Regions from separate parts of the Burkholderia pyrrocinia genome, predicted to be linked through region 2. Evidence: predicted binding sites of a transcription regulator. Region 2 holds the regulator's gene; each other region holds the start of a gene.
What was found. The regulator FliA, encoded in region 2, starts transcription of late flagellar genes. The targets are predictions, from matches to a motif close to CTAAAGTTTNNNNNNNNNNNGCCGNTA.

Region 1: a site for FliA is predicted at 3,223-3,249, ahead of fliD (flagellar filament capping protein FliD). Genes of this name have one in related genera too.
Region 3: a site for FliA is predicted at 1,910-1,936, ahead of flgM (flagellar biosynthesis anti-sigma factor FlgM). Genes of this name have one in related genera too.

The regions. Positions count from the first base shown of each region.
Region 1 is NZ_CP070979.1:952,248-959,772, reverse strand. It holds gene JYG32_RS37270 (dihydrodipicolinate synthase family protein) at 1-133, shown strand, start outside; gene JYG32_RS37265 (hypothetical protein) at 744-1,391, shown strand; gene fliD (flagellar filament capping protein FliD) at 1,590-3,101, opposite strand; gene JYG32_RS37255 (alpha/beta hydrolase) at 3,930-4,985, opposite strand; gene JYG32_RS37250 (LysR family transcriptional regulator) at 5,079-5,987, shown strand; partial or broken gene JYG32_RS37245 (IS5/IS1182 family transposase) at 5,996-6,100, shown strand; gene JYG32_RS37240 (DoxX family protein) at 6,649-7,062, shown strand; gene JYG32_RS37235 (dTDP-4-dehydrorhamnose reductase family protein) at 7,321-7,525, shown strand, end outside.
Region 2 is NZ_CP070977.1:2,936,184-2,943,708, forward strand. It holds gene ahcY (adenosylhomocysteinase) at 1-1,195, opposite strand, end outside; S-adenosyl-L-homocysteine riboswitch at 1,228-1,355, opposite strand; gene JYG32_RS13665 (RNA polymerase sigma factor FliA) at 1,450-2,184, opposite strand; gene JYG32_RS13670 (MinD/ParA family ATP-binding protein) at 2,207-3,025, opposite strand; gene flhF (flagellar biosynthesis protein FlhF) at 3,018-4,766, opposite strand; gene flhA (flagellar biosynthesis protein FlhA) at 4,763-6,862, opposite strand; gene flhB (flagellar biosynthesis protein FlhB) at 6,859-7,525, opposite strand, start outside.
Region 3 is NZ_CP070977.1:3,310,139-3,317,663, forward strand. It holds gene JYG32_RS15370 (M24 family metallopeptidase) at 1-984, shown strand, start outside; gene JYG32_RS15375 (flagella synthesis protein FlgN) at 1,034-1,474, opposite strand; gene flgM (flagellar biosynthesis anti-sigma factor FlgM) at 1,551-1,880, opposite strand; gene flgA (flagellar basal body P-ring formation chaperone FlgA) at 1,999-3,237, opposite strand; gene flgB (flagellar basal body rod protein FlgB) at 3,442-3,930, shown strand; gene flgC (flagellar basal body rod protein FlgC) at 3,973-4,398, shown strand; gene JYG32_RS38925 (hypothetical protein) at 4,417-4,557, opposite strand; gene flgD (flagellar hook assembly protein FlgD) at 4,547-5,242, shown strand; gene flgE (flagellar hook protein FlgE) at 5,279-6,520, shown strand; gene flgF (flagellar basal-body rod protein FlgF) at 6,541-7,299, shown strand; gene flgG (flagellar basal-body rod protein FlgG) at 7,334-7,525, shown strand, end outside.

The sequences.
Region 1 (7,525 bases), on a different replicon from region 2:
CGGGACCTTCGGGTCGATCCGTTGCCGCGCGATCGACTACGACGTACGCGAACGATTCTGGGCGCTCGATGCGGTGCTCGACAAGATCGTGGCCGGAACCGAGCATTTCCGCCGGCGGATCGCTGCGCAATAGCGGACGCGGCGCGCCGTGTGGAGCGCGCGGCGCGGGACGGGATGGCGTGCCGCGGAGTCGGCCGCTTTGCGCTCGTTCATCAAGGGTGTCCGGCAGCGGCACATGTTTGCCGCAAGAAGGGTCGGCGTCTCGCGATGCAGGGCGAATGCGGCGCGCCATGCAGTGTTCACCGCGTTCCAGCAACGTCCCGGATGGTATGAACCTGATGCCGCGTTCGTGCCGGGTGCGCAACGCGACGAACCCATCGGGATTCCCGATTGCGTCGGCGGCCGCCACCACGCCACCACGGCAGCCTGCCGCGACGGGCACGATGCCCGTTGTCACGAACGGCGGCACACCGCCGACACGCCGTCGGACCTTCATCCGCTGCATCACACAATCGAACCGCCCGCGATCCGCGATCCGCGAGCGCGGTGCCGACGCGCGCCCGACCGACGCGTTGCTCTTCCCGCTTCCGCGGCGTCCGCCGGCCTGTGCGCCACGCGCCTGCACTGCACGACAAAAGCTCACAAATCTGCTCAATCCTCCCCTTCGTTTCTTGTAACGATTCGTAATACTATGCCGCGGAGCGTTTTTTACCGATGACCCGTTGAATCCGGATTCGCCTCCCATGCAACAAGTGACGACGACTAGCCAGCCACCGATCCTGGCGGCGCCGGTAGATGCCATGCTGCACGCCGTGATCGACGAGGCCGTCCACCGGAGCGTATCGGAAGCGACGACGCGCAGCGGTTACATGCGGTGCGCCGACTACGCGATCGTCGGCGCGAAGGTGCTGACGCTGCTGACCGGCAAGCCTTATCGGCCGTTCGCGGGCGGCGAAGTGATGGATTTCGGCGGCGGCAACCTGTACGCGCTGTGCACGACGCGCGAGCGGCGCCGCACCGCGCGGCATCTGTCGCACCTCACGCGGTATCACTGCTGGATCGAAGCGCGCCACGACGACGTCGACGGTCGCATGCGCAAGGAGATCGTCGACTTCACGCTGCGCCACGACGAGACCGTCGCGAGCGAGCTGGGGATCCCGTTTGCACGCGCATACCACGCGTATTTCTGGGGCTGGGAGGATGAGCATGCGGTGCCGGCCGAGTTGCACGATCATCCGGTGTTCGCGAAGCAGGGCCCCGTCTGGCGCTGGGCCGAGCGCGAATGCACGACGCTGCTGCGCGCATACGAGCGCGAACGGCCGGGCTATTTCGGGCGTCAGGTGTCGCGCGCGATCGATTTGTTCGCGGACCGCGTCGAGGGCCTTGGCTGACGGCGCGCGCGTATCGGGCAAGCCGCGTGCGGGCTGTGTGCCGCGATGGTGTGGCCTGGTGAAGTAACCGCAAGCGCTTGCACGCCGCCGCGCGTGAACGCGTCCACGCGGTACGTAACGCACCGTGGTTCGGTGGTTCGAACCGCTCGAACCATTTGCGCGGGAACCGCCGCAGCGGTCACCGCGGGGCCCGCTCGTTCACTTGTGCAGCGTGCCGCTGCTGTTTGCGCCGCCGAACAGCCGCGTCAGGTACTGCGTGTTCGAGTTCATCTTGGCCATCAGCGTGTTGAGCGCCGTGAACTGCGCCTGGTACTGCTTGGTCAATTGCGCAGCGTAGCCGGACAGATCGGACTGCTGCTGCGTGATGCGCTTCAGATCGGCGTTCAGTGAAGTCGTGCGCACGTCGATCATTCCGTTCTTCTTCGTAAAGTGCGTGATCTGCTCGGTCAGGCGCGTGCCGATCCCGTTCGTCGGGTTGAACAGGCGCGCGACCGCCGTCGGGTTGGCGGACAGCGTGTCGCCGAGCTTTGCGCTGTCGACGTTCAGCGTGCCGTCCTTCTCGAGCTTGATGCCGATCGACATCAGGTTCAGGTGCTCGTTGCCCTTCCCGGTGGTGGCGCCGCTGTCGACGCCGCGCGCGACGATCGACGCGAGCGAGTTGCGGATCGTGTTCAGCGTCGAATCGCCGATCAGCGCGCCCTGCGAGTTCGCTCCTTCCGTGTAGCTCGTCAGCGCCCCCATCGTCTTGACGACCGTGTTGTACAGGTTCACGAAATTCGTGATCGTCGCCGCTTGCGACTTCGTGTCGGTGCTGACCGTCAGCGTCTGCGTATCGGTCGCGCTGACCGCGGCAGCCGACAGGTTCAGCGTGATGCCGGTCAGCACACCCGACACCGCGTTGCTCGCGCTGGTCGACGCGATCCCGTTGATCGTGAACTTCGCGTCCTGTGCGACGGCGCTCTGCTTCCACGCGGCCGCGCCGTTCGCCGATTCGATCTTCGACGCGCCGCCGGACGTGTCTGCCGTCGACGTGACGCCGAGATTCGACAGGCCGCCGTCGTTGGCCACGTTATTGACCGCGACGCTGATCGCGTTCGCCGCGCCCGTCTTCGACGACGCGAGCACGAGGTGTGCGCCGTCGGTGCCGTTGATGACCGTCGCGCTGATCCCCGGATTGTTCGACGCGGCGTTGATCGCGGCCGCGATGCCCGACAGCGTGTTGTTCGTGCTGCCGACCTCGACCTTGAACGACTGGCTGCCGAGCGACAGCGTCAGCGTGCCGGTGCCGAGCGCCTTGCTGCCGTTGAAGCCCGACGAAGACAGCGCCTGCGCGGTCGCGATCTGCGTGACGCCGACCGTGTAGGTGCCGGCAACCGCGCCAGCACCCGCCGTCGCGGTCAGGCCCTTGCCGCTCGCGACGGCGTTGAACGTCGATTGCAGCCCGCCGTTCGTCAGCGATGCGAGGCCCGCCTCGAGCGCGCCCAGCGCCGACGACAGCGCGCCGAATGCGGAAATCCGCGTGCTGCCGGTCGCTTGCGACGCGGCAAGCGCCGCGGCCCGGCCGGCCGTCTTCGCATTCACCAGCGTCTTGACGAGCGTGCCGACGTCCATCGACGGATTGCCGGTCGAGCCGTTGATGATCGATTGCGCGGCCTGTTGCATCAGGCTGTTCGCGTTCGCGCCGCTGTTCACGGGCGTGTTCGTTGGCATGGGTGAACTCCGGTTGAATGGCGATCCTGTGACGAACGGCTGTCGGGTCCGCCTGCGGTGATCGGGGCGGCCGCGTCGCGATTCGCATGCATGCCGCTTCCCGCGCGACGCATTCCGGGGTTCACGGGAGGCGTCGGGGAAACGTAAGAACGAATCGGTGCGCTATCGTATATTTAAATCGGTATTAATTGGTAATTTTTTGTAATGTTTCTTGAGAAAACTGTAGGCGTTTATGGGCGGGTGGATACATGACGGAGGTTTGCGATTTTTCGGTGCAATCGCATGATTTTTAATTGTCCTTATTCGAGGGCTTTCGTCGGCATTGAAAAATTGCAGAAAGCATGGATGTCTGATGAGGAATTGTTCGCTGATGTTGCCGAACATCAGGCGAAATGGCTGCGTGGGGCAGGCGTTCTTCGTGGTCGGTGCCGAGCTGTGAGCCTTGTCAGGCGGACGATACCCGGCCACACAACATCAGGCTGCATGCACTTGAAACGTTTTCATTTGCCGATACGCATTTCCGGGCCATGTGTATTTGCTCTAAGAGACGGTTTCATAAAGACTGGTCGGCCCGCCGAAGGGTATTCCAGTCTTTATGAAACCGTCTCTTAGGCTTCGCACCCAGCGTGCTAGTCAACGCCTTCGCGTTATACCCGTATGCCGGGCGGGCTTCGAGCTCGCCCAGATCAGAGGCTGGAATGTCGTTGATCGTATCGACAACGCTGAATAGCCAACATGGGGTCATTTCTGGGAGGGAGGGTGAAATCCTGCACTGGCCTCCGGGATCTCACATACAAACGGAACACACGGGCCGCACAAACCTTTCATTCATGGTCGGCGCTCCTTGGCCATCGGGGTCGTGAACGCGAGTACAGCATCCAGGAACTTTTGCCGGTCTGGCGTTGGTTGAAGATGTACGTAATGGGAGACGCCTGGAATCACGACGAGTTCGGCGGAAGCAGCGTGGGTCAGATGTGCCAGCATGGTTTGCCCATCGACCGGGCGGGACCAGAAATCGTTTCCCGAGCGCAAAATCAACACGTGTGATGTAATAAACGAGGCATCGAAGATCTGCCGGCCATTGACCATCTTCAGCGTGTCCTCGAACGGTCCCGACGGGTACCTGAAACTGGCGGGTTTGCGAGTATTCGATGTCTTGTCCCCCTCCATGCAGAGCGCCATATAGCGGTCGAGGAAGGCGGCATTGATACCCTCCTGTCGCCAGCGAGCGGCCAGATCCTCGGCAGTTGAGAGCTGATAGGCACCTAGTCGCCTGTAGTCCAATTCGGACGGTTTCTGAGAATCACCGAACTCCTTTTGCAGGCCCCATCCACCGGCGGGGCCACCGTAGGCCCCGTTGTAATAGATGAGGTAACTGATCTGGTCGGGATAGAGAGAGGCATAGTGGCCGAGCCATTGCGATCCCGTGGCCCAGCCCATAGCGGCCAGGCGCCTGTCACCCGGGTTCTCCCGTTTGATTTCCGCGACCACGGCGGCAATGTCGCGTACCGCTTCATTTGAACGCACGGCAACCGGCACATCGAAGCGTCCGCCTTCCATCTCCCTGGGAAATTCGGAGCGACCGAAACCCCGAACATCCATCATATAGACGTGATGTCCTGCCTTGGCCAGCTCTTCGGCTGCGGAGGAGCCGGGCGCATTCACATCCCAGCTTGCCAGCACGCCTGGGCGCCCACCATTGACTAACAGCATGGGACCTCGATCGGACGATGCCTCGGTATCGCGAAGGTCGCGCACGAAAATCCTCAATCCATCTGCGCTCGCAACCGTAAAATCGCGACGCACGATTTTCGCCGTCGCCGGTTGGGATGTTACGACAGCGAAACTCAGGCCGGCCGCGAGAGCGAAATTGCGAATTCTCATGATGCTACCGTTAGCGTAAGGAGTGGCTAAAAGGTAGCATCACGTCTCTCATGGATCGATAATCTATCTGAAGAGTTCTGATATCTTCATGATATGGAACTTCGCCACCTTCGACACTTTCTCGCCGTTGCCGATGAATTGCATATGGGCCGCGCGGCCCTGCTCCTTGGCATGGCGCAGCCTCCGCTCAGCCAGTCGATCGCACGCCTGGAAAAGGAACTCGGCGTCCGGCTGTTTGATCGCGCGAATCGACGCCTTACGCTGACGCGGGCGGGTGCTGCCTTTATCGACGAGGCACGCGCCGCTGTTGTGCATGCCGACGCCGCGTTCGCCATCGCGAGATCCGCGGAGCATGGAGTGGCTGGCATCGTCAAAATTGGCTTCGATTCAGCGGCGCTTTACCAGCACCTGCCTCAGCGCCTGGCGCGGCTTAGGCGGGTACTTCCTGACGTACGGCCCAAACTCCTCGAGCTCTCGACCAACGATCAACTGGACGCCCTCTCGAACGGGGCGATCGACATCGGTTTTGCCCATCCCCCGTTTGGAACGGGCGAACGTCTCGATGTCATGGAGTTCCCGGCCGAGGAGACTATCGCCGTGCTGCCGGATAGCGGAGAAACCACCGAGGTTAGCCTGGCGCAGATCGCCGCATTCGGATTGATTCTATTCCCGGCTGCCCAGGGGCCGGTGCTGCATGCTCGTATCATGGACAGCTTCACGCATGCAGGCATCGAGGTACAGATCGTTCAGGAAGCAAGGCGGGCGATGACCATGCTGTCGCTGGTTTCAGCTGGCATGGGTGCGGCACTGCTGCCGCGATCGATCCGACGCATTGCCTTCGAGGGCGTTCGCTACGCAGAGGTTATCGATACCCCTCTACCGACCTGGTCTCTCGCCATGATTGCCAGGCACAGGCCTCAACCATCGGTGGTCCGCCGCGTTTGGCAAATGTTCTCCGAAGGGTATTCGCCGCATAAAACAGTGTCCGATCTAGGGTCATAGGCAATGCGCGCATTCGTTTCGAGCGCCGTGCCGACATTCACGGCGCGTTCCTCAAACTCGGTTGCTGCCTGATCTGCTGGAATACCGTTCGGCGGGCCGACCAGTCTTTATGAAACCGTCTCTAAAGAAGATCGTTCGCGGATTATTGCAAAGTGGCGAATTCCCGGATCGAAGCGATGACGTGTGAGTCGCGCATCGAACGTGTCGCTGAATAACTGTCGAGACGCGTGGGGGTGACCGATACGTGTCAATTGGCGCAAACAATATCGATTGGATAACGTGGCCCGGAAGAGGCCGGGCAGTTTTCCCGATCCGGAAACACGGGAACGGATTGATGTGCGCGGGGCCGTGAATCGTCGGCGCCGCCCCGTTCGCCGCCGTGTAACGGCCTTGTCGCGCCTCATTGTCCACTAATTGGAGACGGAAAATCGCTTTTTGAATGTTTTATGACTCACGTGGAGACAGTAGACTTCATCCCGTACTTCGCCAGAACCGATCCGAAGCGCGCCGGGAACGGCGCGACCGGACGCGGATTCTTCGGCGGCGGGCCGGCCGGCCCGCTGTCCGATCGTGCGAGGAGTGATCCGTTGCCAGCCTGGCTCGCCGATTCGGCGTGCATCGGCAGCGGATGCATCAAACCGTCAATTCAAGGGTGATTGCTATGCGTTACATTTCGCTGGAGTCGAAGAAGGACGAGCTGCTGCTGGCGGCTCGCGTACTGATGATGATCCTGTTCGTGCTGTTCGGCTGGCAGAAGCTGAGCGGCTTCTCGGGCACGGTCGCGTACATGGCGTCGACGGGGAACCCGGCGCCCGAGCTGGCGGCTGCGATCGCGGTGGCGGTCGAGCTGGCCGGCGGCGCGCTGATCGCGATCGGCTTCTACACGCGTCCGCTCGCGCTGGTATTCGCCGCCTATACGCTCGCGACCGCGCTGATCGGCCATCGCTACTGGGCGCTGCAGGGAATGGACCAGTACATGGCGATGATCAACTTCTACAAGAACGTGAGCATCATCGGCGGATTGCTGTTGCTCGCGCTGACCGGGCCGGGGCGCTATTCGTTCGACCGGAAGTAAAGTACTGCGAAGTTTCTGTTCGGTGTGACGGGCCCGGTGCGCGGATGTGCGCCGGGCCTTGTTTTTTGGGGTGACAGGTGAAGCGCCGGTGGTTCCGGGGATTGCATGGCATAAAGTGGCTCCTTGGCCATCAGTTCATGCGTCACACACAAAGTCCCGGATAGGCTCTCGTGTACCTTTTCCGCTATCCTCGGCATGACCGCAGCCAGAACGCCGAACGCGACCTCGCGCTTCCCCGCGTAACCCGAATCGCCGCCCATGCCAAACCCAACTTCGTCGACCGAACTCCCGACCGTCCTCCTCATCGGCGCCTCCGGCCTGCTCGGCCGTGCGGTTGCCGCGTCCCTGGCCCGCGAATCGTCGCTTAAGTTGCTCGCGACCATTCGGAACCCGCAAAGCGCAGGCGTAAAAATGCTTGCATTGCCATCGGAAAACATCGCGCAACTCGACGCGCTCGACCAGC
Region 2 (7,525 bases):
ACATCACGAACGACGGGTGGCCGGTCGCGCAGCCGAGGTTCACGAGGCGGCCTTCCGCCAGCAGGATCACGCGCTTGCCGTCCGGGAAGATGATGTGGTCGACCTGCGGCTTGATGTTTTCCCACTGGTACTGGCGGGTCGACGCGACGTCGATTTCCGAGTCGAAGTGGCCGATATTGCAGACGATTGCGTTGTGGCGCATCGCCTTCATGTGATCGTGGCCGATCACGTGGAAGTTGCCGGTGGCCGTCACGAAGATGTCGGCCTTGTCGGCCGCGTATTCCATCGTCACGACGCGGTAGCCTTCCATCGCCGCCTGCAGCGCGCAGATCGGATCGATTTCGGTGACCCACACGGTAGCGCCCAGGCCGCGCAGCGACTGCGCGCAGCCCTTGCCCACGTCGCCGTAGCCCGCGACGACCGCGACCTTGCCCGCGATCATCACGTCGGTCGCGCGCTTGATGCCGTCGACGAGCGATTCACGGCAGCCGTACAGGTTGTCGAACTTCGACTTCGTGACCGAATCGTTCACGTTGAACGCCGGGAACGGCAGGCGGCCGTCCTTTTCCATCTGGTACAGGCGGTGCACGCCGGTCGTGGTTTCTTCGGTCACGCCCTTGATGTGCGCGAGGCGCTTCGAGTACCAGGTCGCGTCGATGTCGAGGTGCTTCTCGATCGACTTGTACAGCGCGACTTCTTCCTCGTTGGTCGGCTTCGCGATCACCGAACGGTCCTTCTCGGCCTTCGAGCCGAGGATCAGCAGCAGCGTTGCGTCGCCGCCGTCGTCCAGGATCATGTTCGCGAATTCGCCGTTCGGCCATTCGAAGATGCGGTGCGAGAACTCCCAGTATTCGTCGAGCGATTCGCCCTTGAACGCGAACACCGGCGTGCCGGCTTCGACGATCGCGGCCGCGGCGTGGTCCTGCGTCGAGAAGATGTTGCACGACGCCCAGCGGACGTCCGCGCCGAGCGCCTTCAGCGTCTCGATCAGCACGCCCGTCTGGATCGTCATGTGCAGCGAACCGGCGATGCGTGCGCCCTTCAGCGGCTGCTGCGCCTTGTATTCGTCGCGGATTTGCACGAGGCCCGGCATTTCGGTCTCGGCGATGTTCAGTTCCTTGCGGCCCCAGCCGGCCAGCGCCATGTCGGCGACGACGTAATCCTTGGAAGCTTGCGAATCGATAATGGCGTTCATCACGCCCTCCTTTCTAAAAAGTTTCTAGATTGGTGACGTGAGCGCCGTTCAGGAAGCGGAGCCGGCGCGACGGTCGCGAAACGCGCGCCGCACGGCTGCTTGGTGAAGCCTTCCGAGCCTGGCGGACGCTGAATGGTCCGTCGCAACGCTCCTCGGAAAACGGGAGGGATTGTAGCAAATCGGCGCGCACAATGCGCAAGCGACTCGAGCGATTCAAGCGCGCCGCGTCGGCGCGCGTCGCCGTCCGGAAAGGGTCAGGACTCCGCGCCGACCCACGCCTGTTCGCGCAGCCGCGCGCGCAGGCGCGCGACGGCCTGGCTGTGCAACTGGCACACGCGCGATTCGCTCACTTCGAGCACCGCGCCGATCTCGCGCAGATTCAGACCCCGTTCGTAGTACAGCGACATCAGCAGCTTCTCGCGCTCCGGCAGCCGCTCGATCGCCTCGACGAGCGCCTCGCGCAGGTGCTCGTCGAGCAGCGCCGACAGCGGATCGGCGTGATCGACGCGATAGCGGTCGAGGAACGGCTCGTCGTCGGCCGCGCGGTCGAAATCCTCGTAATAGATGAGCTGGCTGCCGTGCAGGTCCTGCAGCATCCCCTGGTATTCGTCGAGCGGCATGTTCAGGTGCAGCGCGATCTCGGTCTCGCTCGCCGAGCGGCCGAGATGCTGCTCGACCTGGTGCACCGCGTGCTCGACCTCGCGCGACGTCTTGCGCAGGCTGCGCGGCAGCCAGTCGTTGCTGCGCAGCTCGTCGAGCATCGCGCCGCGGATGCGCTGCGTCGCGTAGGTCTCGAACTGCGCGCCCTGGTCTTCCTTGTAGCGGCCGGCCGCGTCCATAAGGCCGATCATGCCGGCCTGGATCAGGTCGTCGAGGTCGACGCTCGCCGGCATCTTCGCGACGAGCTGCAGCCCGAGGCGACGCACGAGCGGCGCATATTGCGCGAGCACGTCGGCCTGGGACATCTTTCCTTGAGCGTTGTACATCATGGCCCCCTCCTTCCGGTGGCGCTCACGCGGCGTGTGCCGCGCCCGCCTCATACGACGGCTTGCCGCCCGCGTGGACGGCGCGGCCCGCACCCGAACGCGGGCGCATCGGCCAGTACAGCAGGTCGGCGGCAATCTGCCGGTAGTCGCGCGCGGCCGACGACGACGGGAACGCGTCGACCACCGCATGCATCAGTTCGCGCGCGTGCTCGACGAGCGGATCGGCGCTCACGCAGCCCGCATCGGCGATCGACACCGTCAGGTAGCGGCTCGCGACGCCCGCGAGGTTGTCGAAGGCCGTCTTCGCGTCCGCATGGCTGCCGACGTGATTGGTCAGCACGCGGAACTGCGCGAGCGCGTGCGCGAAATGCAGCCGCTTCATGCACGCGTACGCCTCGGTGATCGCCTGCGCGGCCACCCGCGTGACAACCAGCACGTCGTGCGCTTCGCGCGCGAGTGCCGAGAACGAGCCGTCGGCGCCGAGCTGCGCGTCGACGAGGACGATGTCGGCCGGGCCGTCGATGAAGTCGCTCAGTTGCGCGTCGCTGTAGCCGGCGCGCGCGAGCCGCGCGGCCGCGCACAGGCCGAACCCGGCGGCCACCCGCGTGCGCTCGCCGTCGCGCAGCCATGCGCCCGCGAGGGTCGCGCTGGCCGAATGCACGTCGGCGCGCTCGTCGACGACGAGCACATCCTTGCCGAGCGACGCGAGCGCCGCCGCCAGGTTCACGATGGCGGACGTGCAGCCGACACCCGCCGGCCCGCCCGTCACCGCGACGATGCGCGACGTGCGCCCGGCCAACAGGCGCCGCAGCCCTTCGGCCTGGTCGATGGTTCGTTTATCCAAATCGCACCTCGTGCAGCTCGGCGGTGGAACGTGCGGTCAGGGCGGAAAGCAGCGTCGGCATGTCCTCGTCTTGCGGCACGAAGGGCGAGCCGTCGCGCGGCACGCAGAACGCGCTCTTCAGCAGGAATCTGGTCGATGCGACATACAGGTTCTCCGGCACCTTCTGGCCGGTCGACACGTAGTGGACCGGCAGCTTGTAGCGGATCACCGTGTCGAGCACGCCGCCGAGGTGGGTCGCTTCGTCGAGCTTCGTGAGGATGCAGCCGGCGAGGTCCGGATGCTCGCCCGCGCTGCGGTACGCCTGCACGACTTCGTTGAGCGTGTCGCCGTGGCTGGTCGCGTTGAGCAGCAGCAGGCGCTGCACCGGCGTGTTCGCGCCGTGCAGCATTGCGATCTGGTCGGACACCGCGCGGTCGCGCTGGCTCATGCCGATCGTGTCGATCAGCACGATGTGCTTGTTGCGCAGCTCGGACAGCGCGAGCGCGAGATCGCCCGCATCCTTCACCGCGTGCACCGGCACGCCGAGGATCTTGCCGAAGATGCGCAGCTGCTCGTGGCCGCCGATCCGGTAGCTGTCGGTGGTCAGCAGCGCGACCTTGCTCGCGCCGAAGCGCATCACGCACCGCGCGGCCAGCTTCGCGGTGGTGGTCGTCTTGCCGACGCCCGTCGGCCCCATCAGCGCGAACACGCCGCCGCGCTCCATCAGCGCGTCCTCGCTGTCGAGCACCGGCAGGTTCGCCGCGAGCACCGACTGCGCCCATTCGGCGGCCTGTTCGAAGGTCTGCGCGCCGTCGCCGGACGGCAGGTTGTCGACGAGCATCCGCACGAGCTGCGCGGACAGGCCGGCCGCGAACAGGTGCTTCGTCAGCGCGCCATGCACGGCGCTGCGACGCTGGCGGTCGTGCCACTTCAGGCTGTCGAACTGCTCTTCCATCATTCCGCGCAGTTCGCCGAGCTCCTGCATCACCGTATCGTTGACGATCCGCTCGATGCGCGACTTCACCGCATCGGCCACCGCGGCGGCCGCGTCGGCGGACAGCCGCGTGCGCTCGGCCGCCTTTGCGGCGTTCGCGGTGCTCGCGTCGGGCGTGCGCGGCGCGGCTGCCGGCATCCGGCGTTCGGCATCGCGCACGATGTCGCGTGCCCAGTCGGGCGACGGCGCGCTCGCGGCGCCCTGCGGCGCGGGCGCGCTGGCTGGCGGCGCGGCAGGCGGCGCCTGGGTACGCGCGATCAGCGCGTCGCGCTGCTGCGTCAGGCGCTTCGCGTGCTCGACGAGCCACGGCGCGGGTTCGGAAGCGGGGGCAGGCCATCCTGCGGCCGGCGCGGCGATCGACGGCGCTGCCGCAGCCGGCGCGTCTGCATCGATCGTCGAGGATTGCGCGGCTGCTTCGTCCGCTTCGGCGCTTGCACCGAACACGGACGAGAACACGTCCGGCAGCCCGCCTTCACCTGCCGCATACGGATTGACGCTCGGGCGCGCGAGCGCGCCGCCCGGGCGCGACACGATGCCCGGCACCGCCGCGGCCGGCACGGATTCCGGCACGCGCGGCGCGGCGATCCGCGGCCGCGCGGCGGCCGGCGGCGTCACCGCGGCCAGGTCCGAATCGGCGAGTGCGACGATTTCGACGCTGCCGTCATCGAGCGTGCGGTTCGACAGCACGACCGCGTCGGCGCCGAGCGCCTCGCGCACCAGACGAAGCGCGTCGCGGCTCGTCGCGCCGGTGAATTTGCGAATGTTCAAGCGGAACCCCCGATGACGTTAACGACTTTGATCGTGCGTGTGTCCGGCACTTCGGCATACGACAGCACTTTCAATTGCGGCAGGCTGCGGCGCAGGAAACGCGCGAGCATCGCGCGCAGCGCGTGCTGCACCAGCAGCACGGGCGGCAGCCCGAGATTCTGTTGACGCAGCATCGCTTGCTGCGTGCCGGTCAGAAGGTTGTGCGCGAGGCCGGGTTCGAGGCCCGGATTCGCGCCGGTGGCGAGCGCCTGCGACAGCACGCGCTCGAGATTCGAGTCGAGGCCCATCACCTGCATCTCGCCCGCGCCCGGATACCACTGCTGCGTGATCGCGCGGCCGAGCGAGAGCCGCACCGCGGCGGTGATCTCGAACGCGTCGCCGCGGCCCGCATGTTCGGACACGGCCTCGAGGATCGTGCGCATGTCGCGGATCGGCACGCCTTCCTCGAGCAGGTTCTGCAGCACCTTCTGCAGCGTCGTCAGCGAGATCGTCTTCGGCACGAGGTCCTCGACGAGCGACGGCGCGTCCTTGCCGGTACGCTCGACGAGCGCCTGCACTTCCTGGCGGCCGAGCAGCTCGGCCGCGTGCTGGACGACGAGATGGTTCAGGTGCGTCGCGACGACCGTGCTCGCGTCGACCACCGTGTAGCCGTACACCTGCGCCTGTTCGCGCAGCGCGACGTCGATCCACACGGCCGGCAGCCCGAACGCGGGATCCTGCGTGACGGCGCCCGGCAGCGCGGCCGTCACCTGGCCGGGGTTGATCGCGAGCCACTGGCCCGGGAACACTTCGCCGACGCCGATCTCGACGCCCTTCAGCGCGATCCGGTACGCGTTCGGCCGCAGTTCGAGGTTGTCGCGGATATGGATCACCGGCGGCAGGAAGCCGATTTCCTGCGCGAATTTCTTGCGGATGCTCTTGATGCGCTTGAGCAGCTCGCCGTCGCTGTTCTTGTCGACGAGCGGGATCAGCCGGTAGCCGACTTCGAGGCCGAGCGGGTCGATCAACTGCACGTCGTCCCAGGTCGCCTCGTGGCTATCGGACGGCAGCACGGCGGGCGGCGCGATGTCGGTCAGGTCGCCGGCCGCCTTGCGGGCCGCCGCACGCCGGGTCTGCGTGCGGGCCAGCCAGATCGCGCCGCCGCCGAGCGCGAGGAACGCGAAGTGCGGCATCCCCGGGATCAGCCCCATGATCACGATGATCACGCCGGTGATCGTCAGCACGCGCGGGTTCGTGAACAGTTGCCCGGTGATCTGCGTGCCGATGTCCTCGTCGGTCGCGACGCGCGACACGATCACGCCGGCCGCGGTCGAGATCACGAGCGACGGGATCTGCGCGACGAGGCCGTCGCCGATCGTCAGCAGCGTGTAGTTCGTGCCGGCCGCCGCGAAGCTCATGTCGTGCTGGACCATCCCGACGATCAGCCCGCCGATCACGTTGATCGCCATGATGATCAGGCCGGCGATCGCGTCGCCGCGCACGAACTTCGACGCGCCGTCCATCGACCCGTAGAACTCGGCTTCCTGCGACACGGACAGGCGGCGCTTGCGCGCCTGTTCCTCGTTGATGAGGCCGGCGTTCAGGTCGGCGTCGATCGCCATCTGCTTGCCGGGCATCGCGTCGAGCGTGAAGCGCGCGGACACTTCGGCGATCCGCCCCGCGCCCTTGGTGATCACCATGAAGTTGATGATCATCAGGATCACGAACACGACGATGCCGACCGCGAAGTTGCCGCCGACCAGGAAGTGGCCGAATGCCTCGATCACCTGGCCTGCCGCGTCGGGGCCCGTGTGGCCCTCGAGCAGCACGACGCGCGTCGACGCGACGTTCAGCGACAGGCGCAGCAGCGTCGAGAACAGCAGCACGCTCGGGAACGCCGCGAAGTCGAGCGGCTTCATCGTGTACATGCTGACGAGCAGCACCATCACCGACAGCGCGATGTTGAACGTGAACAGCAGATCCAGCAGCATCGGCGGCAGCGGCAGGATCATCATCCCCAGGATCATGCAGATGAGGACGGGGCCTGCGAGCGCGCGCAGGTTGGTGCCCGCGAACGGGTTCGTGCGCTTCGCGAACAGGCCGGTCGGGGTGCTCATGCGGAGGCTCCTTGCTTGCCGAGCGTGTCCTCGGCTTCCTCTCGTTCATCGTCGACGGGCACCGACGTGCCCTTGTCGAGTTCGGCCGGCACGTCGAGATCGACCGGCACTGCGGGGAACGCGCCGCCTTCCGAACGGAAGCGCTTGAGCTGGTAGACCCACGCGAGCACTTCGGCGACGGCCGAGTACAGCGAACCGGGAATCTCGCGCTCGAGTTCGACGTTGTGATACAGCGCACGCGCGAGCGGCGGCGCCTCGAGCAGCGGCACGTTGTGCTCGGCCGCGAGTTCGCGGATGCGCACGGCGACGAGGTTCACGCCCTTCGCGACGACCTTCGGCGCGCGCATCTCGCCGTCCGTGTATTGCAGCGCGACGGCGAAGTGCGTCGGGTTCGTGACGACCACGTCGGCCTTCGGCACGGCCGCCATCATCCGGCGGCGCGCGATCGCGCGCTGCTGCTGGCGGATCCGCCCCTTCACGTGCGGATCGCCTTCGTTCTCGCGATGCTCGCGCTTCACTTCGTCCTTCGTCATGCGCAATTTCTTGTTGTACTGCCAGATTTGATAAGGCACATCGAGCGCGGCGACCACCAGCATCCCGGCGACCGTCGTGCCGCAGCACACGGCGACCAGGTGCAGCGCGTCGGGGAGCGCCGTGCCGAGC
Region 3 (7,525 bases), 370 kb from region 2:
GAGCGCTTTCTCGCGCAGTTCGCGGTCGAGCACGTGTGCTACGGCTTCGAATCGGTGAACTGCGCGCTCGTCGATGCGGTGAGCGGCGTGTGGCCGCAGGCGCGCCATGCGGACTTCAATCCGGTCGAGGCGATGCGGGCCGCGAAGACGCCGGCGGTGCTCGACCGGTTCCGCGATGCGTTCGCGCGCAGCTCCGCGGCGATCGCCGAGACGATGCGCTGGGCGAAGACCGGCGAGCCGGGCGCGCGCCACACCGAATACGACCTGGCGCGCACGATCAACGACGCGTACGGCGCACGCTCGGCGGTCGCGCTGACGTTTCCGACGATCGCGGCGAACGGCGCGAACAGCGCGTTCGCGCATTACACGGCGGCGAGCGCCGACGTCGAGCTGACGGAAGGCGAGCTCGTGCTGCTCGACAGCGGCGCGTACTACGAAGCCGGTTTCGCGACGGACTGCACGCGCGTCGTGCTGCGCCGCACACGCGCGGATACGGTCGCGCAGCCGTGGCAGCGCGAGATCTACACGGTCGCGCTGAAAGCCTGCATCAAGGGGCTCGTCACGCGCTACCCGGGCACGGCGACGGGCGGCGACGTCGATGCGCTCGTGCGGCAGGTGTGCCGCGATCACGGTCACGATTTCGGCCACGGCACCGGGCACGGCGTCGGGATTCACGTGCACGAAGGCGGCGTGCGCTTCGCGCCGGGCGCGAAGTACGGGCTGGTGCCGAATGCGGTGATTTCGGTCGAGCCGGGCATCTACGTGCCGGGCAAGGGCGGCGTGCGGATCGAGAACATCGTGATCATCCGGCAGGATGAAGCGCAGCCGGACACGGTGACGTTCGAGAACATCGTGACGGTCGGCTACGACTGGGACCTGATCGATCTCGACCTGCTGGACGACGACGAGCGCGCGTACCTGCGCGACTACGAGCGGCTGTGTGTGGCGCGGGGCACGCAGGTCACCGCGTGTCCGCTGTTGTAAGGAAAGGGAAGACAGGCGCGCGGCCGCCGGGCGGCCGCGTGGCGCGGCGTCAGCGCATCAGCGCCGACACGCGCCCGTCGGGGCCGTAGACGCCGGCCGGCGCGGGGGCCGAGCGCAGCACCGCGAGTGCGCGCTCGTTGTAGTCCATCCGGATCCGGATCAGCATCCCGTTGTTCGCGTTGGCCTGGCGCGCGCGTTCGGCGGCCTGCTGCAGCAACTGCCAGCGGCCGGCGAGGCGTGCATCGCGCTCGGCGGCCTGGTCCATTCCTTTCTTGCCCGACGCAAAGCCGAGCGCGGACAACTGCGTGTCGCGCGTGCGCTCGAGCTGCGCGAGCCGGTCGATCAGCTCGCTCTTCTTCTCGACGATCCCCGGCAGCATGTCGAGCGGCTCGGGCGTCGTCAGCGCCTTTTCTTCATAGGCGAGCAGGGACGCGAACGCCTCGACCGTCGCGTGTTCGTCGTTGACCGTGGCCAGCAGCTCTTCTCTCATCGCGTCATGCTCGTCGCGCCGGCGCGCGTGGTGCGGCGTGCCGGCAAACCGGGGGACCGGCCGCGAGGCGACCGGCTCAGCTACCCTGCGGGCGCTGCTGCTGCAGCAGCTCGCGGGCGGTATTCAATACGCCGTCGGCAATCTTGTTCGCGTCGATCGTCAGCGTGCCGTTGTTCAGCGCTTCCTTGATCGACTGGACCAGGCCCGTGTCGATATCGCCGTTGCCGGACGCGGATACCGAGCGCAACTGGCCGGACAGACCCGACAGGTTCACGGTCGTGTCGCCGCCGGTCGATCCTGCGTCGGCCGCCTGCGCGGACGACTGGGCCGCGCCGGATTGCGCACGGGTCGCACCGTTGCCGGTCGGCGCGAGGGGGCTCGGGTTCGGAGTGGAATCGATCTTCACGATGGGTTTCCTGTACGGTTTGACCCAGATAACGGCCGGGTCGGCCCGAACTTTAGCATCGTGAGCCCGAAATTCTCCGAATAAACAATTCTTTGCAATCTTGCGGCGGCATCCGCCCCTACAGCGGAATTTCCACGGTGCCGGCGTCCTTGACGATCGCCGTGACGATCTGGCCCGCCGCCATCCGCACCCGCACCGACTGGCCGGGCGCCGCATTCGCGAGCACGCTGCCCTCGGCCGAAATCGTGAAACCGGGGCCGGCCGCGACGACCCGCACCGTCTGGCCGGCCGACACCGACGCCGCGCTCTTCAGCATGTCCTGCCGCAGCGGCAGCCCGGCCGAGATGCGCGCGAGCGCGGTCGAGCCGATCGCCTGCGCCGGATCGGTGATCACCGCGAGCGGCAGCACCGTCAGGTCGCCGTCGCGCGCGATCAGGTCGGCCGCGCCCAGCGGCTCGCCGGGCGCGATCTGGCGCGCGGCGACGTAATAGGTGGCCTGCACGGCGACCTTCGCCTGCAGGTAGACGGTCCACGGCCGCTCGCCCGCGCAGCGTACGCCGACCGTCGTGCGGCCCCACAGGCGCGCGCCGGTCGGCAGGAACGGCTCGAGCGTCGTGCACGCGGCGAGCCCGCGCGGAAACGCGGTCGTGACCGTCGCGGTGGTCTTGCCGGGCAGGCCGGCGATCTGCTGCTGCAGGAACGCGAGGGCCGCGCGCCGGATCGAGTCGGGGTCCTGCTGGCCGGGCGGCGTCGCGCTCTGGGCCACGGCGGCCGCCTGGGCCGGGTTGGCGGAAGCCACCGGCGCGCGCGGCGCCGGCGCGGCTGACGTGGCGCGGGCCGCCGCCATGCGCGCGGCGATTGGCTGTGGCGCCAGCCGCGCGGGATTCGACGCGGGCCCGGCCGTACCGGCGACGACCGTCGCGATGGCGTCGGGATCGGCGGTGCGCGGTGCGCCGTAACCGGTGTTCGCGCGAGCGGCTGCGTAGACGGGGGCAGGCGCGGCGGCCGGCGCGGGCGGCGGCGGGACGTTCGTCACGACCATCGCGCCGGCCGGTTGCGCCGCGTAGCCGGCAGCGGCAGTGCCGGCCGTACCACCCGAGCCGGCCGCCGCACGTCCGGCGTCCGGCGCGATGCCCGCACCCGAAGCCATCCCCGCATTCCCGCCGAACTGTCCGCCGCTCGCCGCATTGGCGTGCGCGAGCGCGGTTTCGGCCGTCTCGCCGCGTCCGGGAATCACGATCATCCCGTCGTCCGCATGCGCGGCCGATGCGGCGATCCACAGCGCCGCGGCGAGCGCAAACGCACGCCGGACGTGCGTGAGCCGCCCGTTCCTGCCGCGAAGTGCGCTGCCAGTCATCGCCGTGTCCTCGATCCGTTGATCCGATTCGCATTCTAGGGAGCGGGGCCGCCGCGCAAACGATGAATAGAGGGGGGCTTTGCCGCGTTATTCGCCCGATTGCCGGTTGCGTGCGGCGCCTACCATCGCTGTCATGGAAAAAAGCCTCTCGAGTCGCCATCCGGCGCGAGGGGCGTGCAGCGCTTCATACGGAGAGACGCACACATGCTGGACAAACTCGATGCGGAATTCGCGTTCGGCCGAGAGGCGCTCGATGTGCGCGCCTACCGGCAGGAACTGCTGTCGTCGAACGTCGCGAATGCCGACACGCCCGGTTACCAGGCCCGCGACGTCGATTTCGCGTCGACGCTCGCGCGCTCGCTGAAGCAGACGAACGGCGGCCTCGCGCCGAGCAACGCCGCGCAACTGCCGATGGCGCAGCCGGCCGGCGTGGCGAGCGGCATGTCGATGGTGTCGACGGCGGCGGGCCATATGGCCGGCACGGCGAAGCTGATCCCGACGGGCGGCCCGGCGGACGACTACGGCCGCGCGCAGTACCGGATGCCGCTGCAGCCGTCGCTCGACGGCAACACGGTCGATCTCGACGTCGAGCGCGTGCAGTTCGCGAACAACGCGCTGCACTACGAAACCGGGATGACCGTGATGACCCAGCAGATCAAGGCCATGATCGCCGCGATCTCGACGAACTCGTAAGCGCGCCGCTTCCGAACCCGCGCACAAGCACAAGGAGCCTCCATGCCTTCGTTGATGAACATCTTCGGCGTCGCCGGTTCGGCGCTGTCCGCGCAATCGCAGCGCCTGAACGTCACCGCGTCGAACCTCGCGAACGCCGACAGCGCCACCGGCCCCGACGGCAAGCCGTACAAGGCCAAGCAGGTGGTGTTCGCGACCGACCCGATGGGCGGCGCGCGCACCGCGTCCGGCCAGGGCGTGGGCGGCGTGCGCGTGACGAAGGTGGTCGACGACCCGTCGCCGATGAAGTCGACCTACGACCCGGCGAACCCGGCCGCCGACGCGAACGGCTACGTGCAGATGCCGAACGTCGACCCGGTGCAGGAGATGGTGAACATGATCTCGGCGTCGCGCTCGTACCAGGCCAACGTCGAGACGCTGAACACCGCGAAGACGCTGATGCTCAAGACGCTGACGATCGGCTCGTGAGCCGCGCGCCGACCGACCTTACAGACCCGACAGACCCGACAGACCCGACAGACCCGACAGTTCCGATACAAGGCCACCCAGGATGACTTCCTCCAGCACGACGATCGGCAGCAGCGGCACGAACGTGTCGACCTTGCCGACCGACACGATGAACACCAACAACGTGTCGTCGACCAACGGCACGTCGGCGAGCGACCTGCAGGCGACGTTCCTGAAGCTGCTCGTCACGCAGTTGCAGAACCAGGATCCGACGAGCCCGGTCGACAGCTCGCAGATGACGTCGCAGCTTGCGCAGATCAACACGGTGAGCGGCATCGCGCAGTTGAACACGTCGCTCACGTCGCTGTCGACGCAGCTCGCGGCCGGCCAGCAGACGCAGGCCGCGCTGCTGATCGGCACGAACGTGCTCGCGCCGGGCAACAGCGTCGCGGTGAAGAGCGGCGCGGCGTCGCCGTTCGGCGTGTCGCTGGCGAGCTCGGTGTCGAACCTGACGATCACCGTGAAGAACTCGGCGGGCGCCGTCGTGAACACGATCAACGCGGGCGCGCAGTCGGCCGGCACCGTGCCGTTCAACTGGACGCCGACCGACGCGGCGGGCAATGCGCTGCCGGACGGCAAGTACACGATCAGCGCGTCGTATCCCAACAGCGCCGGCACGCCGCAGGCGGCCGCGACGCTCGCGTCCGCGCAGGTGCAGAGCGTGATCAAGCAGGCGGACGGCACGGCGGGGCTCGTGCTGTCGAACGGCACGACGGTGGGGCTCACCCAGGTCGCGTCGATCTTCCCGAACACCACATCGTCCACGGCGTCTTCGTCGTCGTCCGGCGGCACCACTACCAACTGATCCAACTGATCGAGCTTTCTCGAAACGGAGACCGAAATGGGTTATCAACAGGGTCTGAGCGGCCTCGCCGGCGCATCGAACGCGCTCGACGTGATCGGCAACAACATCGCGAACGCGAACACGACCGGCTTCAAGTCGAGCACCGCGCAGTTCTCCGACATGTACGCGAACTCGGTCGCGACGTCGGTCAACACGCAGATCGGCATCGGCACGTCGCTGAACTCGGTGCAGCAGCAGTTCGGCCAGGGCACGATCAATACGACGAACTCGTCGCTCGACGTCGCGATCAACGGCAACGGCTTCTTCCAGATGTCGAACAACGGCGTGACGACGTATTCGCGCGACGGCACGTTCCAGCGCGACAAGAACGGCTACATCGTCAATGCGCAGGGCATGAACCTGATGGGTTACATGGCCGACAAGAGCGGCGTGATCAACACCGCGCAGACCGTGCCGCTGCAGGCGCCGACGACCAACATCGCGCCGACCGCGACGACCAAGATCACCGGCCAGTTCAACCTGAACTCGCAGGACACGGTGCCGGCCAAGACGCCGTTCAGCGCGACCGACACCACGACCTACAACTACTCGACGTCGATCCAGGTGTACGACTCGCTCGGCGGTTCGCAGGCGGTCAACATGTACTTCGTGAAGTCGGCGGCCGGCGCGTGGGAAGCGTACGCGGGCGTCCAGGGCGGCGCCACGACCGATCTCGGCACGGTCACGTTCAATTCGGCCGGCGCGATCCAGAGCACGACGCTGCCGGGCTCGGCCACGCCGACCACGTCGCTCGGCCAGTTCCAGTTCACCGTGCCGAACACCGATGGCTCGGCGACGCCGCAGAGCCTCACGCTCGACCTGACCGGCACGACGCAGTACGGCGGCAAGGACGGCGTGAACAACCTCGCGCAGGACGGCTACGCGAGCGGCACGCTGACGACCTACTCGATCGGCACCGACGGCAAGCTGACCGGCAACTACTCGAACGGCCAGACCGCCGTGCTCGGCCAGATCGCGCTCGCGAACTTCAACAACCCGAACGGGCTGGTCAACCTCGGCGGCAACCAGTATGCGGAATCCGCCGCATCGGGCGTGCCGCAGATCTCCGCGCCGGGCAGCACGAACCACGGCACGCTGCAGGGCAGCGCGCTCGAGAACTCGAACGTCGACCTCACGTCGCAGCTCGTCAACCTGATCACCGCGCAGCGCAACTACCAGGCGAACGCGCAGACGATCAAGACGCAGCAGACCGTCGACCAGACGCTCATCAACCTGTGACGCACGGATAACCGGCAGCCATGGACCGACTGATCTACACGGCGATGACGGGCGCGTCGCAGGCGCTCGACCAGCAGGCGACAGTCGCGAACAATCTCGCGAACGCGTCGACGACGGGCTTTCGCGCGCAGCTCGCGACGTATCGCGCGGTACCGATGAATTTCGGCGACGGCAGCGCGATCGACCCGACGACGACGCGCACCTACGTGCTCGCGTCGACGCCCGGCGCGGATTTCGCGCCGGGTCCGATCACGCGCACCGGCAATCCGCTCGACGTCGCCGTGCAGGGCGCCGGCTGGCTGTCGGTGCAGACGGCCGACGGTAGCGAGGCGTACACGCGCGCCGGCAACCTGCACGTCGACGAGAACGGCCAGCTCGTCAACGCGAGCAACCTGCCGGTGGTCGGCAACGGCGGCCCGATCTCGGTGCCGCCGAACGCGGAAGTGACGATCGGCAAGGACGGCACCGTTTCCGCGCTGATGCCGGGCGACCCGCCGACGGCGGTCGCGATCGTCGACCAGATGAAGCTCGTCAATCCCGATCCGGCCACGCTCACGCGCGGCAACGACGGGTTGTTCCGCACCGCCGACGGCAATCCGGCCGACGCCGACACGAACGTGGTCGTCACGCCGAATTCGATCGAAGGCAGCAACGTCAACCCGGTGAGCGCGATGGTCGCGATGATCGACAACGCGCGCGCGTTCCAGCTTCAGTCGAAGCTGATCCAGACGGCCGACCAGAACGAGCAGTCGGCGAACCAGCTGCTCAACTTCAGCTGAGCGCCCGCGCCAGCCCACGCAGGAGACCTTACAAGTGAACCGTTCGCTCTACATCGCCGCCACCGGCATGAATGCGCAGCAGGCGCAGATGGACGTGATTTCGAACAACCTCGCGAACACCAGCACGAACGGCTTCAAGGCGTCGCGCGCGGTGTTCGAGGATCTGCTTTACCAGACGATCCGCCAGCCCGGCGCGAACTCGACGCAGCAGACCGAGCTGCCGTCG